2 linked regions of the Variovorax paradoxus genome follow. The protein of the gene in region 1 interacts with the protein of each later gene in a pairwise test. Links are inferred from orthologs where the notes say so. Each region holds a gene or a part of one and is shown in the gene's direction. Other genes may lie near its edges.

Region 1 (3,599 bases):
AACGCTGCCACGCGCGCTGATGGTCAGGGTGGGCGCGATGCCAGCGGCGCCAGTTCTCGCGGTCGGCCTCGCTGGCATCGCCGGAGCACAGCCGGGCATACCAGGCGATGGCCTCCTTGCGGACCTCGGATTCGCTGCGCGAGGGCGTGCCGATGTCGTCGGGCGCCAGTTCGATGCCGGACTTCATCATCAGGGCGCGAGCAGGTAGCAATGCTCGAGCGCCTTGAGCATGTAGTTGTTGACCGTGCGCACCGACACGCCCAGGCGGGCAGCAATTTCGGCGTAGGTCAGGCCGTCGAGCTGCGAAAGCATGAAAGCCTGGCGCACCGGCGGCTTCATGCCGTCGAGCATGGTGTCGATGGCCACCAGGGCTTCGAGCACGATGGCCCGTGCCTCGAGCGACGGCAACTGGGGTTCGGGCAACGCGGCCAGGGTGTCGAGGTAGGCGCGCTCCAGCGCCCGGCGCCGGTGGAAATCGACCACCAGCCCGTGTGCGATGGTCGCCAGGTAGGCGCGCGGTTCAGCCGCGGCGACGGGCTCCGTCTTGCTCAGCAGCCGCACGAAGGTGTCGTGCGCCAGGTCGGCGGCGTTGTGCGAGCAGCCCAATTTCTTGCGCAGCCAGGCGTGCAGCCATCCGTGATGGTTGCTGTAGAGCGTTTGCACCTCGTGCTGGGGTAACGCGAACTCGCCGGCCGGCATGGATGGAATTTCCGCGCAGCCGCTGGTGCCGCGCAAGGTCACTAATAAGAATGGTTCTCAATTGTATGCTTTTGCAGGATGCCATCCAAGCCGCCCTTGCCGACCCAGACCTTGAAACGTCATCGATTGCCCTTATGATTAGCACTCGCTGCTGACGAGTGCTAACAGCCCTCGCTTCCAGTCGATGGGCTGCCGGCCTCCGGTCCGGCACCCGACCACAAACCCGTTTCTTATCCATACATCCAGGAGATGCAATGAAACTTCGTCCTTTGGCCGATCGCGTGATCGTCAAGCGTGTTGACAGCGAAACCAAGACTGCCTCCGGCATCGTCATCCCCGACGCAGCCGCTGAAAAGCCCGATCAGGGCGAAGTCCTGGCCGTGGGCCCGGGCAAGCGCAACGACAAGGGCGAACTGGCTGCTCTGACCGTCAAGGTCGGCGACCGCGTCCTGTTCGGCAAGTACAGCGGCCAGACCGTCAAGGTCGGCGGCGACGAACTGCTGGTCATGAAGGAAGACGACCTGTTCGCGGTCGTCGAGAAGTAATTCAAACATCCCATTCGGAGTAATAAAACATGGCAGCAAAAGACGTAGTCTTCGGCGGTGAAGCCCGCGCACGCATGGTCGAAGGCGTGAACATCCTGGCCAACGCAGTCAAGGTCACCCTGGGCCCCAAGGGTCGCAACGTGGTGCTCGAGCGCTCGTTCGGCGCCCCCACCGTCACCAAGGACGGTGTGTCGGTCGCCAAGGAAATCGAACTCAAGGACAAGCTGCAGAACATGGGCGCCCAGCTCGTGAAGGAAGTGGCCTCCAAGACCAGCGACAACGCTGGTGACGGCACCACGACCGCTACCGTGCTGGCTCAAGCCATCGTTCGCGAAGGCTTCAAGTACGTGGCCGCAGGCATCAACCCGATGGACCTGAAGCGCGGCATCGACAAGGCCGTGACGGCCCTGGTCGAAGAGCTGAAGAAGGCTTCGAAGCCCACCACCACGTCGAAGGAAATCGCTCAAGTCGGCTCGATCTCGGCCAACAGCGACGAAACCATCGGCAAGCTCATCGCCGACGCGATGGACAAGGTCGGCAAGGAAGGCGTGATCACTGTCGAAGACGGCAAGTCGCTGGAAAGCGAACTGGACGTCGTCGAAGGCATGCAATTCGACCGCGGCTACCTGTCGCCCTACTTCATCAACAACCCCGAGAAGCAATCGGCGCTGCTCGACAACCCCTTCGTGCTGCTGTTCGACAAGAAGATCAGCAACATCCGTGACCTGCTCCCCACGCTGGAACAAGTCGCCAAGGCTGGCCGTCCCCTGCTGATCATTGCCGAAGAAGTCGAGGGCGAAGCCCTGGCTACGCTGGTCGTGAACACGATCCGCGGCATCCTGAAGGTCGTGGCCGTCAAGGCTCCTGGCTTCGGCGACCGTCGCAAGGCCATGCTGGAAGACATCGCCATCCTGACGGGCGGCAAGGTCATCGCTGAAGAAGTGGGCCTGACGCTCGAGAAGGTGACGCTGGCCGACCTGGGCCAGGCCAAGCGCATCGAAGTGGGCAAGGAAAACACCATCATCATCGACGGCGCCGGCGCTGCTGCCGACATCGAAGCCCGCGTGAAGCAAGTGCGCGTGCAGATCGAAGAAGCCACGAGCGACTACGACCGTGAAAAGCTGCAAGAGCGCGTGGCCAAGCTGGCCGGCGGTGTTGCCGTGATCAAGGTTGGCGCCGCCACCGAAGTCGAAATGAAGGAAAAGAAGGCTCGCGTCGAAGACGCCCTGCACGCTACCCGTGCTGCGGTGGAAGAAGGCGTCGTGGCTGGCGGCGGCGTGGCTCTGCTGCGTGCCAAGCAAGCCGTGGGCGACCGCGTCAAGGGCGACAACGCCGACCAGGACGCCGGCATCAAGCTGGTGCTGAAGGCCATCGAAGCTCCCCTGCGCGAAATCGTGAACAACGCCGGCGGCGAAGCCTCGGTGGTGGTGAACGCGGTTCTGGCCGGCAAGGGCAACTACGGCTTCAATGCCGCCAACGACACGTACGGCGACATGCTCGAGCTGGGCATCCTGGACCCGACGAAGGTCACCCGCACCGCACTGCAGAACGCCGCTTCGGTGTCCTCGCTGCTGCTGACGACCGAAGCCATGGTGGCTGACGCTCCGAAGGACGACGCTCCTGCCGGCGGCGGCATGCCCGACATGGGTGGCATGGGCGGCATGGGCGGCATGGGCATGTAATTTCGCTCGCCCCCAGGCTGCGCGGCACTTCGTGTCCGCTACGCCTACCCCCTACCGGGGGCAACACCTGCGGCCCGGCAGAGCCGGTTCCGCGGTGTTTCGCGAAACAAAAAACCCGTCTTGCGACGGGTTTTTTTATGGGCGCTTGGTTAGTGGAACTGGTCTCGCAACGCCGTGTAGAGCGCCTGGAATCGCGTGTGCCGCGCCTGATGCGAAGCAGCGGCTTCCGTCGACGGCATCAGCTGCTGCTTCACTGGCGGCAACGTGCACACTTCGGCGACATCCCCCCCATCGGCCAGCCACGCCAGCCGCGCCGCGCCCAGCGCCCCGCCCGTCTCGCTGCCCGCATAGAGCGTGAGCGTCACGCCGAAGATGTCAGCCAGCAACTGTCCCCACCACACGCTGCGCGCGCCGCCACCCACCAGCGCCACTTCGCGCAGCGGCATGTCGGCCGGCAGCCGCAGGGTGTCAAAGCCGTCTCGCAGGCCGAAGCTCACACCCTCGACCACGGCATAGGCGATCTCGGCCGGCCCGTGCGCATGCGTCAGCCCGAACAGCACGCCCTGCGCATTCGGGTTGTTGTGCGGCGAGCGTTCGCCCGAAAGGTACGGCAGAAAGAGCGGGCAGCGCTCGCGCTGCGCCAACGGCACCGACGCCGCCGCTTCGAGCAGCG
Region 2 (3,670 bases), 2.7 Mb from region 1 along the record:
AGAAGGCCGACACGATGGCCGCGAGGAAGAGCAGCACGGCCGCCATCGGCGCGAGCATGGCCACGGCGTCCTGCAGCACCGGCGTCTGCTTGCGCCACCACCTGCGCCACCACGAGAGGGGCGAGGCGTTCACGGCACTGCGGGCAACCGCCAGCGGAGAAGAAAGAGGCATGGTCCGAGTTTAGGTGATGGCCCCCTTCGGCAACGACTGCAAGGCGACAGTGGCATGGGCTCTCGAATGGCCATATTTAAACTGTCGAAATTCATCAAAATATCACATTGAGAAATCATCAAGCACTATTTGAAATTCAGATATTTCTATGAGAAACTCCGCCGCGCTGAGTGCATAGCGCACTAAATTACCGCCACAGCCCTAAAAGGAGAGACAAGCATGTCGGCAAATCCCGAGAACCTGTTCGGCTCGGCCGCGAATGACGCGGACGCCCAGGAGACCCGTGAATGGATGGATGCACTGTCTTCCGTCATCCAGAGCGAGGGTCCCGAGCGGGCCCACTTCCTTCTCGAGCAACTGCTCGAACATGCCCGCCAGAACACGGTCGACATGCCGTTCTCGGCCAACACGGGCTACGTCAACACCATCGAACCCTCCCAGGAAGCCCGCAGCCCCGGCAACCTGGAAATCGAACAGCGCCTGCGCGCCTACATGCGCTGGAACGCGATGGCGATGGTGGTCAAGGCCAACCGCCATCACCCGGCCGAAGGCGGTGACCTCGGCGGCCACATCGGCTCCTTCGCCTCGCTGGCCAGCATGTTCGGCGCCGGCTTCAACCATTTCTGGCATGCCGAGAGTGAAAACCACGGCGGCGACCTGCTCTACATCCAGGGTCACGTCTCCCCCGGCATCTACGCTCGCGCCTACCTCGAAGGCCGCCTCTCCGAAGAACAGCTGCTGAACTTCCGCCAGGAAGTGGACGGCAAGGGCCTGTCGAGCTATCCGCATCCCAAGCTGATGCCCGAGTTCTGGCAGTTCCCCACCGTCTCGATGGGCCTGGGCCCGCTGATGGCCATCTACCAGGCGCGCTTCCTCAAGTACCTGCATGCACGCGGCATTGCCAACACCGAGAACCGCAAGGTCTGGGTGTTCTGCGGCGACGGTGAAATGGACGAAGTCGAATCGCTGGGCGCCATCGGCCTGGCGGCGCGCGAGAACCTCGACAACCTGATCTTCGTCATCAACTGCAACCTGCAGCGCCTGGACGGCCCGGTGCGCGGCAACGGCAAGATCATCCAGGAGCTCGAAGGCGAGTTCCGCGGCGCCAACTGGAACGTCGTCAAGCTGATCTGGGGCAAGGGCTGGGACGCCCTGCTCGAGAAGGACCATGACGGCGCGCTGCGCAAGATCATGATGGAGTGCAACGACGGCGACTACCAGTCGTTCAAGGCCAACGACGGCGCCTACGTTCGCAAGAACTTCTTCGGCCGCGACCCGCGCACGCTGAAGATGGTCGAGCACATGACCGACGACGAGGTCTGGAACCTGCAGCGCGGCGGCCATGACTCGCAGAAGGTGTACGCCGCCTTCCATTCGGCCCAGAACCACAAGGGCCAGCCCACCGTGCTGCTCGTCAAGACCGTCAAGGGCTTCGGCATGGGCAAGATCGGCGAAGGCAAGAACACGGTCCACCAGACCAAGAAGCTCGGCGACGAAGACATCAAGGCCTTCCGCGACCGCTTCAACATCCCGATTCCCGACAGCCAGATCGCCGAGTTGCCGTTCTACAAGCCGGCCGACGACACGCCGGAAATGCGCTACCTCCACGAGCGCCGCAAGGCCCTGGGCGGCTACCTGCCGCACCGCCGCGTCAAGGCCGAGGAGAGCTTCACCGTGCCGTCGCTCGATACCTTCAAGGCGGTGATGGAGCCCACGGCCGAGGGCCGCGAGATCTCGACCACGCAAGCCTACGTGCGCTTCCTCACGCAGTTGCTGCGCGACAAGGCGCTCGGCCCGCGCGTCGTGCCCATCCTGGTGGACGAGGCCCGCACCTTCGGCATGGAAGGCCTGTTCCGCCAGATCGGCATCTACAACCCGCACGGTCAGCAGTACACCCCGGTCGACAAGGACCAGGTCATGTACTACAAGGAAGACAAGGCCGGCCAGATCCTGCAGGAAGGCATCAACGAAGCCGGCGGCATGTCCAGCTGGATCGCTGCCGCCACCTCGTACAGCACGAACAACCGCATCATGGTGCCGTTCTACGTGTACTACTCGATGTTCGGCTTCCAGCGCATCGGTGACCTGGCCTGGGCGGCCGGCGACATGCAGGCCCGCGGCTTCCTGCTGGGTGGCACTTCCGGCCGTACCACGCTGAACGGCGAAGGCCTGCAGCACGAAGACGGTCACAGCCACATCCTGGCCAACACCATCCCGAACTGCGTGAGCTACGACCCGACCTTCGCGCATGAAGTCGGCGTCATCCTGCACCACGGCCTCAAGCGCATGGTCGAGAAGCAGGACAACGTCTACTACTACATCACCCTGCTGAACGAGAACTACGCGATGCCAGGCCTGCAGCCCGGCACCGAAGAGCAGATCATCAAGGGCATGTACCTGTCGAAGCAGGGCCCCGCGCTCAAGGCCAAGGCACCCACGGTGCAACTGCTGGGCAGCGGCACCATCCTGCGCGAGAGCTTTGCCGCGCAGGAGCTGCTCGAGAAGGACTGGGGCGTGTCGGCTTCCGTGTGGAGCTGCCCGAGCTTCAACGAGCTGACCCGCGACGGCCAGGACGCCGACCGCTGGAACCTGCTGCACCCCGACCAGACGCCGCGCGTGCCCTTCGTGGCCGAGCAGCTCGGCGCGACCACCGGCCCGGTGGTGGCATCGACCGACTACATGAAGGCCTACGCCGAGCAGATCCGCCCCTTCATCCCGAAGGGCCGCACCTACAAGGTCTTGGGCACCGACGGTTTCGGCCGCAGCGATTTCCGCAACAAGCTGCGCGAGCACTTCGAAATCAACCGCCACTACATCGTGGTGGCCGCGCTCAAGGCGCTGAGCGAAGATGGCACCGTGCCGGTGGCCAAGGTGGTGGAAGCGATCAAGAAGTACGGCATCAATGTCGACAAGGTCAACCCGCTCTACGCCTGACCCTCAACAATCAACGAACGAAACGGCGCCTCACGGCGGGAGACAAACGATATGGCAGCAGTGGAAGTCAAGGTGCCGGACATCGGCGATTTCGATGAAGTCGCGGTGATCGAGGTGCTTGTGAAGGTGGGCGACACGGTCAAGGCCGAGCAGTCGCTCATCACGGTGGAATCGGACAAGGCATCGATGGAAATCCCGTCGTCCACGGCCGGTGTGGTCAAGGAGCTGAAGGTCGAGGTCGGCGGCAAGGTGAAGGAGGGCTCGGTGGTGCTCGTGCTCGAGGCCGAAGGAGCGGGTGCGGCTGCACCGGCGCCCGCCCCAGCCGCGGCTCCCGCCGCGGCAGCACCTGCGCCCGCGCCTGCAGCGGCCGCGCCGGCTCCTGCCGCCGCTCCCGCGGCGTCGGGTCCGGTCGAGGTCAAGGTGCCCGACATCGGCGATTTCAAGGACGTCGCGGTCATCGAACTGCTCGTGAAGGTCGGCGATACGGTCAAGGCCGAGCAGTCGCTCATTACGGTCGAGTCGGACAAGGCCTCGATGGAAATCCCGTCGTCGGCGGCCGGCGTC

Evidence for each region. The genes of interacting proteins can lie anywhere in the genome.
Region 2: the proteins of groL (region 1) and aceE interact in binary tests that used the Escherichia coli proteins (3 or more experiments, as listed by UniProt). The link is inferred for Variovorax paradoxus from one-to-one orthologs.

What each region holds. Positions count from the first base shown.
Region 1 is NZ_CP091716.1:1,833,296-1,836,894, reverse strand. What follows is about bases 730-3,599. They hold groL (chaperonin GroEL), read left to right. Parts: upstream 730-1,273; coding sequence 1,274-2,926; downstream 2,927-3,599. Other genes in these bases: xylB (xylulokinase), read right to left, coding at 3,076-3,599; L3V85_RS08585 (co-chaperone GroES), read left to right, coding at 954-1,244. Outside these bases: L3V85_RS08595 (FecR domain-containing protein), read right to left, coding at 1-190; L3V85_RS08590 (sigma-70 family RNA polymerase sigma factor), read right to left, coding at 190-699.
Region 2 is NZ_CP091716.1:4,567,397-4,571,066, reverse strand. Bases 1-3,306 are described here. They hold aceE (pyruvate dehydrogenase (acetyl-transferring), homodimeric type), read left to right. Parts: upstream 1-391; coding sequence 392-3,106; downstream 3,107-3,306. Other genes in these bases: aceF (dihydrolipoyllysine-residue acetyltransferase), read left to right, coding at 3,158-3,306; L3V85_RS21210 (PAS domain-containing sensor histidine kinase), read right to left, coding at 1-172. Outside these bases: more of aceF, read left to right, coding at 3,307-3,670. UniProt on the Escherichia coli protein: Component of the pyruvate dehydrogenase (PDH) complex, that catalyzes the overall conversion of pyruvate to acetyl-CoA and CO(2).